Regions from separate parts of the Lysinibacillus sp. FSL W7-1291 genome, predicted to be linked through region 1. Evidence: riboswitches for the same ligand, from Rfam matches in the RefSeq annotation. Region 1 holds a riboswitch; each other region holds the start of a gene.
The links. Region 1 has a riboswitch for cobalamin ahead of metE (5-methyltetrahydropteroyltriglutamate--homocysteine S-methyltransferase). Riboswitches for the same ligand answer to the same signal wherever they lie in the genome.

Region 1 (3,283 bases):
AGTAGCACATATGTGTATGGATTTGTGTTTCATCTTTGACACTAGCTGTAGCTAGCTTAAAGGAATTAACAGCCCATTCTAAGTAAGCTCCCCATTCTTCTTTTCGTAGCGGTAAACCTTCTCTTAGAGCTGGCTCATCCACTTGAATAATTGAAATACCTGCGTTTTCGAGTGCCTCAACCTCTTTGCGAAGTGCTAATGCAATTTGATAAGCGACATCTTTACGTGACAGATCGTCTCGTACAAAGGACCAATTTAATATCGTCACTGGTCCTGTCAGCATACCTTTTACAAAGCGCTTTGTTAAGCTTTGAGCATAGGCTGACTCTTTTACAGTTATTGCTGAAGACCACGCTACATCTCCATAAATGATCGGTGGCTTAACACAGCGTGAGCCATAGGAAACGACCCATGCTTTTTTTGTAAAGGCAAAGCCAGTCAGCTTTTCACCAAAGTATTCGACCATGTCTGTACGCTCAAATTCACCGTGAACGAGTACATCGATATCTAGTTCCTCTTGTATCGTAATCCAGCGTTTTGTTTCCTGCTCTATAAATGCCTCGTAGGCTTCATTCGATAATTGTTTTTTACGCCAAGCATTACGATTCCTTTTCACCTCATCGGATTGTGGGAAGCTTCCGATTGTTGTTGTTGGGAATAGCGGTAACGCTAACGCTTGCTGCTGCATCTTTTGACGCTGAGCAAATTCACTATGTCGTTCAAAATCTTGCGTTGTCACAGTTTGAACTGCTTGATGGATCAACTTGTTTTGACGGATTGGATGGTTTTTTAGAGCCTCAATTGCCTTCATACTTTCAGAAAAATTATGCTGTAAGATACCCTCTGTATCTCGTCTACATTTAGTTAGCTCCGTGATTTCTACAATCTTTTCATCTGCGAAGGCTAAGGCATGCTTCAGAACAGGGTCAATCTCATTTTCAAGAGCAGTTGTGATCGGTACATGTTGTAGATTGCTGGATGGTTGAATCCATAGCTCTGCTGCATTACTTAAATGCTCAATTGCCTGAATTGTAGCATTGACCTCCGCTAAGTTGGAACGCCAAATATCACGTCCATTAACAACCCCGACTGCCAATACTTTGTCCTGAGGGAAACCATATTGACGAAGTGACGCCATATTTCCTTTATAGCCATGAACAAAGTCTAGGCCAAATCCTTCTACAGGCAATGTAATCAATGTTTCATAGCTGCATAATGCTTCAAAATAAGTTTGCAGCATGATTTTCGCTTCTGGAACCGCAACGGCTAACTGGTCGTAAATCTCTTGCACAAGCTTGATGTCTGCTGGATCAAGGGTTGTGACAAGTGATGGCTCTTCTAGTTGAATCCAATTTGCACCTGCCTCCACTAATTCTTTTAATACTTGCGTATAGAGCGGTATTAGAGCTAATAAGTATTCAACCTGTGTGAATTTGCTATAGCCTTTTGTTAACTTGCAGAATGTATAGGGACCAATCAATGTTGGCTTTGCAATAATACCGTACGTTTCTTTCGCCTCTAAGAAATCGGCCAACACTTTATTTTCTGTTAGTTTCAAGGCCTGTCCCTCGTATTCAGGAACAATATAGTGATAGTTTGTATTAAACCATTTTGTCATCTCACTAGCTACAGCTGTTTTATTCCCTCTTGCTACGCTGTAGTAGGTAGATAAATCTACTTTCCCTCCCTGCCAGTTAAAGCGTTTTGGGATGAGACCAAACATTAATGCTGTATCTAACATTCTATCGTAATACGTAAAATCGCCAACTGTCACCATGTCGATGCCAAGCTGTAGCTGCTTGTCAATTCTAGCTAAACGGATTTTCTTTAAACTATCCTCAAAATCCTCTTCAGAAAGCTCGTTGCGCCAAAATGCTTCTAATGCTTTTTTCCATTCGCGATCTTCCCCGATATACGGGTAACCAATGAGTGTGCTTGTATAGGTCATTTTTATATCTCCTTTTCAGAAAAAAATAAAAAGCCATTTTCCAAGGAGGAGAATGGCTGCTAGTTGAAATTTTTAATGCTAAAACAATACGAAAAAAGTATCTACTTTCGCATAAATCATTTGTTATCGCACAGTGCCGATTTGGTCACTTTTCACCACCTATTTCCACGTAGGTATTTGGTGTGTACTAGAAATTGGCAGGTCTCCTGGCTTCTCATCAACACGCCTCACAGCCTTCCCGGTTTCCCAGTGGCCTTTGTGATTTGCTCCGAATAACAGTTGCGGGACAGCGTCGGATTTGCACCGACTTCCCTTTTAAGCCAAACTTTCATTTGGCACCAATTCTTACACATTATTCAATTATGCTCCTACTATAACATATCTTTCAGAATAGTAGAAATAATTTTTATACGATTATCTAAATTATTTCTATAATTATTGTAGGGATTGGTTTAAGAAGATAAGGCTACATTGTATTCCATAAAAAAATTTGTTACTATAAAAATACAATTATGAGAGGACTGATGAATGGACAATGATGAACTAATCTATATTTTTATTTGAAATGAATCACTTCAAACGACAAAATATAGGATTAGTCTATCCATTTTTAACAATCAGTTTGCGTTTATTTGTCATGATGTCATTGGCAAATAAAGTTTATTCAGTGAGAGACTAATCCTTCCAATATCCAATTGGGGGGATTTTTTCTTGCTCTCATAGTTTATTCTGTATCTTTCATCTACCTAATAAAGGAGAGCAAAAAATGAGCGATTCTGAACCTATTGTGACGCATGTGATGCTCCGTATAAGTCGTTAGCATCCATCAACTTATACGGAGAAATTTAGCATAGATGGATGTACCGACTTTGTATAAAAGAAAAATGATTTGCTATACAAAGGAGGAATTATCATGTCAATGATACAAGTACAAGACTTAACGTTTTCTTACCCAAGCAGCTTTGATTATATTTTTGAGGGTGTCAACTTTCAGATTGATACAGATTGGAAACTTGGATTTATCGGTAGGAATGGTCGTGGGAAGACAACATTTTTTAATTTGCTATTAGGGAATTATGAGTATAGTGGGAACATCATTTCTTCAGTAGAATTTACTTATTTCCCCTATCCTGTTTCAGACCCAAATAAATATACGTACGAAATTTTTGAAGAAATTTGCCCTCTGGCAGAAGATTGGGAATATATTCGTGAAATAGCCTATCTAGATGTCGATGCTGAGGTCATGTATCGCCCTTTTCAAACATTATCTAATGGAGAGCAAACAAAGGTGTTGCTTGCAGCGCTCTTTTTAACAGAGGGACAGTTTCTATTAAT
Region 2 (3,283 bases), 1.9 Mb from region 1:
CTTTGACAATATAATTATTTGCGACATAATTTGTGTAATGGATATATAGCAAATAATAGAGATAACAATAACACTCACTATGTATATAAAAGCAACTACAATTTTCCTTGACATTTTCCATCGCCTTTTAAAGAACATAACAATGGGTTCTAAGAAAAATGCACTGACACCAGCAAGTATTATAGGCATGGATACAGGGATTACAAAATAGGCAGCTACAAGTAGAGAAAGAATCACAATCAATCGGAAAATCATTTTCCTAGCATTAAATTTATTCATAAACTCACCTTCTTTGAGAAAAAAATTAAGTTAAGTGTACCATAAATCAAATTTTATTACGTTCTGAAACAATAAAGGTAGGGATAAATTATGGAGAAAGAGATTTTGCAACTTTTTAATAATCTAACAGAGCATGACCGCGATATTGAATCTTACGAGGAACTAATAAAAATTCTGCAGGAACCCGTAGATTGGACATATGCAGTCTGGGAACAGCTTGTACAAGCACTTACATACAAAGATGGTCATGCACGTGCACGTGCTGCACAAATTTTATGCGCCTTAGCCGCAAAAAGTGACCCAGAAGAAAGGGTATTGGAGGATTTTTTAAAGATTTGGGCTGTGACTTATGATGAACGATCCGTTACAGCTCGAAATGCATTACAAGCTATTTGGAAAATTGGGCTAGCAGGTCAAGTACAAAGTGACTTAGTGGTGTCTTATTTAGCAAAGAGATTTCAAACTTGTTTAGATGAGAAGCATCCGACTCACATTCGCCATGATATTATTGTATCTTTTAAAAAGCTATATGACGAGACAAGTGACATAAAGTTATTAGACATTGCCCATCGTTTAATTAATGAAGAGCAGGACGTTAAATCTAAACAGAAGTATAAGTCAGCCATCCGTTCAACGTAACGAGATGGTGTTTTTTGTGCAAATTATTTGGTAAATTATTGAATAGTCAACTATAATAAATGAAAAAATAAAAGGGGTTAAGACATGAGCATTTATAATTATTTAGTACGAAAACCTAATGGTGAAATTTTATCCATGGAAACATATCGTGGAAAAACGATGCTAATTGTCAATACGGCGAATCAATGCCGATTTACATATCAATTTGATGACTTACAAAAAATGTATGATAAATATGGGAAAGATAATTTTGTCGTTCTAGGATTTCCTTGCGATCAATTTGGTCATCAAAATCCTGAAGATGGCGAGGAGACTACGCATCTTTGTAAAGTGAATTATGGCGTTACCTTCCCAATTTTTGAGCTTGTACAAGTAAATGGAGAGACTACCCACCCATTATTCAATTATTTAAAACATGAAGTGGATTTTCGAGAGTTTGGCAAGGCGAGCATGCAGGAAAAAATGCTTGCTGAGGCAATTGTTCAACTTGCCCCTAACTTTTTAGATGGTCGTAATATTCGCTGGAACTTTACAAAGTTTTTAGTAGATGCTAACGGCAAGACCGTTGCACGCTTTGAACCAACAGATTCACAACTTGATATTGAACAGGCAATTGAAACTATACTATAAAACAGTTTTGTTTATCTTATTCTTTAGAAATGGTGACGATCCATTCAAAGCACAGCTATTTTTTCCTATTAATATATGATAAACTGCTTTACAAGTGAATTATTCTTGCAGAATAAAGGTGCTAACAAGCATAATCGGGAATTCGGTGAAAAACCGAAGCTGTTTCCGCAACTGTAAGTACAGCTAGTATAAAGGTTTACCACTGTCTTAACAGAGATGGGAAGGTACTTTATCACACATTCGTTTTTTATGTAATGAACTGTACAAGCCAGGAGACCGACCTTTGTTTGAACGTATAAAAACTTCTCGGAAGCTAGGAGGATATACGGCAAATACATAGGCTATGTCATGTTAATTTGGCCATTATTATGTTATTTTCGTCGTTCCTTTGCGTAAAGGAGCGGCGTTTTTTTATGCAAGAATTTTCATAATGAAAAGTGGGGGGATCGCAAGTGAAAAAAGATGCACGTTATTCTTGTTATCCATTTATGCGTGAAAAAGCTTCGACGGTTGATTTTGAGATTCGAACAGACAGTCTGACTACGCATTTGGGAGTTGCTTTAGCTGCAGTTAAGAAAGAGGATGTACAAGCTGTTGTAGAAGATTTAATGATTATTTTACCTATGGCCTACCATGTCAATGGCTCGGTTCGTGGAAAACTAGCTGTAACAGAAGAGGATCTTGCTTGGTTAAGTGAGCGCTATGATTTTTATGTTCGTCATGTGAAGGAAGAGATACAAAACTTTGTCTTACCTCAAGGTACAGAGGCTGCCGCTGCTCTACATCTTTGCCGTAGTGAAGCAAAAAAATCATATCGTACATTACACAAAGTATCGGAAGAACGAGAGGTTCCAGCTATTCTTTTTGATTATTTAGGCCTATTAGCCAATGTGTGCTTCGTTATGGCTGTCTTTATGAATCAACAAGCAGGGATAGCTGAAATATCATTTATTAGTAAATCATATCCGATGAAAAAGAAAAAGGAGAATAATAATGAAGAAATTATTTAATGTTCAATGGCTAACAGTACTCTTCCTTGCAATGATTTTAGCAGGTTGTGGTACTTCAGTAGATACTAAAAATAAAGACGCTTCACAGGATACACAACAAACAGAGCAAACAAACTACAAAGTGACAGATGATCGCGGTGTAGAAATAGAGTTTAAAGAAGTACCAAAAACAGTTGTATCATTGCAACCAAGTAATACAGAAATTTTATTTGCTCTAGGTGTTGGTGATAAAATCGTAGGAGCAACTGAGTATGATACTTACCCAGAGGAAGCACAGAAAATTGAACGGGTTTCTGATTCTGTGAATTTTAACAGTGAACGAATCATAGCGTTGAAGCCAGATGTTGTTATAGCTTATACGATTGGTGATAAGGAAGCAATGAAACCACTTGAAGATGCTGGAATCAAAGTGTTTGTTATTCAATCAGCAGCTACATTCGATGATGTTTATGGTGACATCGAACAGATCGCAGCTGTAATGGGTGTTGCAGATAAAGGAAATGAAGTAAACGAAGAGATTAAAGCGAAATTAGCTGACGTTAAAGCAAAGGTGAAGGAAGTAAAAGCACCGAAAAATGTTTATTTAGAAATTAGTCCTAAGCCCGATATTTATACAGCAGGCTCTGGTACTTTCCAGCAAGAAATACTAGATGCAGCCAATGTTAAGAATGTTTTTTCTGACTTGAGCAGCTGGGCACAAGTTTCTGAGGAAGATGTCATAGTGA
Region 3 (3,283 bases), 1.7 Mb from region 1:
TTTTAGAAGATGGGCATGCAGATTTAATTCTTTTGGATGTTATGATGCCAGAGATGGATGGGTGGCAGGCGTGCCAAGAAATTAGGAAGTTTTGGGATGTACCCATCATTATGCTTACTGCAAAAGGAGAGCATGCGGATATTGTAAAAGGCTTAAACCTCGGTGCTGATGACTACATATTAAAACCCTTTGATGAGGAAGAGTTATTAGCACGTATACATGCGGTATTAAGAAGATCGAAAATAGAGGAAAAAGTTATTAGCTTTGAGGGTCTTCGTTTAGATAAGGAATCCTTTGAATTATATTTTCAACATGAGGCAATTCCCCTAACACCAAAGGAATTTTCCATGCTTGTTTTATTTTTAGATCATCAAAGTAAAGTATTTTCTAGAGAACATCTAATCACCACAGTCTGGGGATATAATGTGACAATTGAAGATCGTACCATTGATTCTCATGTGCGTAATTTACGAGAAAAATTAAGAAAAAGTGGGTTCCCTGCGGATGATTACTTGCAAACAGTATGGGGTATCGGCTATAAATGGCATAAGTCAATTGATAGAAAACCGTTACAACACAAAAGCTAGAAAACAACCTCTGCCAGAAATGCTGGAGAGGTTGTTCATATTATTTTGAGGTTAATTCTTCTTCTGTCACCCATTTATGATTTTTAACAGCTTCACCATTTGTGGTCGAAGTGTAATCAACCATATAAACAGTCGTTTGGATAGCCTCCTCAATACGGACAGTCGCATTTTCCATACCTTCCATATGCGCTGCGTCCGTTTTTACTTCTGTGCCAGGGGCTAGTGGTGCTTCTTCTGGATCAATCAATTCTTCATGAATCACCCACTTATGATTTTCTACACGCTTTCCACCGGAAGTTGGCTCATAGGAAATAACATAGGCAGTTGTGTTATAGGCACCTATTATTGTTGCTTCGGCACCTCTCATACCGTCCATATGTCCATCCGTAATAATCACGTTACTTCCAACAGAAAACTTCGGATTATCCGCGTTCTTTAATGTGGATGGTACTTCACCTGAGCTTGAGTGGCTCATCGTAGAATGATCCATTTCTTCAGCAGTGTTATTGGAAGGAGATGCAGGCTTCGTTTGCTCCTCCGCACAAGCTGTTAAACTAATGAAGGCCGTTACTGCTAGAAGTCCAGTAGACCATTTTCTTTTAAATATCATGTAATATCCTCCTCACTATTTTCCCTTACTGTAGCAAACAAATGTGCAGAAATGATGGATGTCAATTGCTTTTTGACATGAATGAAGAGAGCGAAATGTTATTGATGTATGTGATAGGAAAAGTGGCTAAGATGTGGTGGAGTATCCTCCCATGCCAAAACTATTAAGTAATAGATAGCCAATTTATAACGAGCAAATAGCTATTGTGCTCAAAACTGCGAAGATACAGCTTATATATTGTTCTTCCTTAGAAATAAAATTCCATGTAGACTAACAATCTATAAAAATGTATGATAGAATCGTCACAATTTTATAAATTCAAATACTATTGGTGTGCCATTTTATAATGTCACTTAAAAGGGAAGTCGGTGTAAGTCCGACGCTGTCCCGCAACTGTAACGAGGAGTCCTATAATATTATTTGCCACTGTGGAAGAATGGGAAGGCAATTATAGGGTGTTGAATCGAAGCCAGGAGACCTGCCAGTTAGTAATACCTGTAATGCCCACGAGGATGCAAGCAATTACGGACAATAGCTGGATTTTTTCTGACTTTGTTTATTCTAGGGTATTTCTATGCGTAGTTGCGTATGGAATACCTTTTTTTATTGCTTCATTCATCACTATTCAGTAGGAGTTTAAAACGGATGAATAAAAAGTTTATATTTTTTTCCTTAATCCTTTTCTTCGTATTAATTGTTTCTATGACCTTTGCTGTCATGGTCGGCTCTGTATCAGTTACACCATTATATGTATGGAAAGTTATTCTTTCTAAAATCCCCTTTATACAAAATGCCATAGAGCAAGATTGGAGTCGCTCACAGGAAATTATCATTTGGCAAATAAGAGCACCTCGTGTTTTATTGGCTGCTATTGTTGGTGCTGGATTAGCCATTGCGGGGGCAGCCATTCAGGCACTTGTGCGAAATTCCATTGCTGACCCGTATATTTTAGGGATTTCTTCAGGGGCAGCCGTCGGAGCGACATCTGTGATTATTTTAGGAGCCTTTTCATTTTTAGGTATTTACGCGCTTTCAATATCAGCCTTTCTAGGATCATTACTTGCCATTGCACTGGTGTTTTTCTTATCTCGTGTTGGGGGACGGGTTTCTATTTTTCGTCTGTTATTGGCAGGTATGGCTGTTTCCTTTATTTTAACGGCCATTTCTAATTTTATTTTAATGATGTCAAAGCAAGAGGGGGCTTTAAAAGCTGTTATGTTTTGGATGCTAGGTAGTCTAGCAGGAGCTAAATGGAATAATATTATCATTCCAGCTTCCATATTTTTCGTCGTATTTGGGCTTCTCTGGCTACACTATCGAAATTTAAATTTACTTTTACTTGGGGAAGAAGCGGCAGTGACATTAGGCGTTAATCTTCAGCAATTTCGGATTCAGCTTATATTACTTGTCTCCCTGTTAACAGGTGTACTGGTGGCAGTCAGTGGCTCTATTGGTTTTGTAGGTCTAATTATCCCTCATATAGTACGTTTAATTGTGGGATCTAACTATAAATATGTGATACCGATTAGTGCTTTAATAGGGGGGATTTTCTTAGTGTGGGCTGATGCCTTTGCTCGAATTATCATTGCTCCTCAGGAAATGCCAATTGGTATTATTACAGCCTTTTGCGGAGGTCCATTTTTCATTTGGCTACTCCGTCGCAATAATTATTCTTTCGGTGAAGGAGATTAACTTATATGACATTAGAAGCAAAGCAAGTATCATTCTCCATTAACGATCAACGTATACTACATGAAGTAAGTATTCAAATAAAGAAAAAGCAGTTTGTTGGGTTAATTGGTCCTAATGGTAGTGGCAAATCAACATTGCTAAAAAATATGTATCGTCTTCTAAAACCTGAAAGCGGGACGGTATTATTAAATGAGCATGATATTTTAAAGCAATCTAGTAAAGCAATTGCGAAGAATTTAGCTGTTGTTAGTCAAGATACACCTGTTTTATTTGATTTCACTGTACATGATTTAGTTAGCATGGGGAGAACGCCACATAAAAAACTGTTAGAGCTAGATCAAGAGCAAGATTTTCAAATTGTTAAAGATGCTTTGAAGCAAACAGGTATAGCTCA

Region 2: another riboswitch for cobalamin. It lies ahead of NST76_RS20295 (hypothetical protein); the one in region 1 lies ahead of metE (5-methyltetrahydropteroyltriglutamate--homocysteine S-methyltransferase).
Region 3: another riboswitch for cobalamin. It lies ahead of NST76_RS19470 (iron chelate uptake ABC transporter family permease subunit); the one in region 1 lies ahead of metE (5-methyltetrahydropteroyltriglutamate--homocysteine S-methyltransferase).

The regions. Positions count from the first base shown of each region.
Region 1 is NZ_CP151994.1:2,281,977-2,285,259, reverse strand. It holds gene metE (5-methyltetrahydropteroyltriglutamate--homocysteine S-methyltransferase) at 1-1,948, opposite strand, end outside; cobalamin riboswitch at 2,127-2,306, opposite strand; gene NST76_RS11140 (Lsa family ABC-F type ribosomal protection protein) at 2,862-3,283, shown strand, end outside.
Region 2 is NZ_CP151994.1:4,180,594-4,183,876, reverse strand. It holds gene ytvI (sporulation integral membrane protein YtvI) at 1-279, opposite strand, end outside; gene NST76_RS20305 (hypothetical protein) at 370-918, shown strand; gene NST76_RS20300 (glutathione peroxidase) at 1,003-1,548, shown strand; cobalamin riboswitch at 1,648-1,848, shown strand; gene NST76_RS20295 (hypothetical protein) at 2,001-2,558, shown strand; gene NST76_RS20290 (ABC transporter substrate-binding protein) at 2,542-3,283, shown strand, end outside.
Region 3 is NZ_CP151994.1:4,002,837-4,006,119, reverse strand. It holds gene NST76_RS19480 (response regulator transcription factor) at 1-587, shown strand, start outside; gene NST76_RS19475 (YdhK family protein) at 628-1,197, opposite strand; cobalamin riboswitch at 1,510-1,698, shown strand; gene NST76_RS19470 (iron chelate uptake ABC transporter family permease subunit) at 1,843-2,889, shown strand; gene NST76_RS19465 (heme ABC transporter ATP-binding protein) at 2,895-3,283, shown strand, end outside.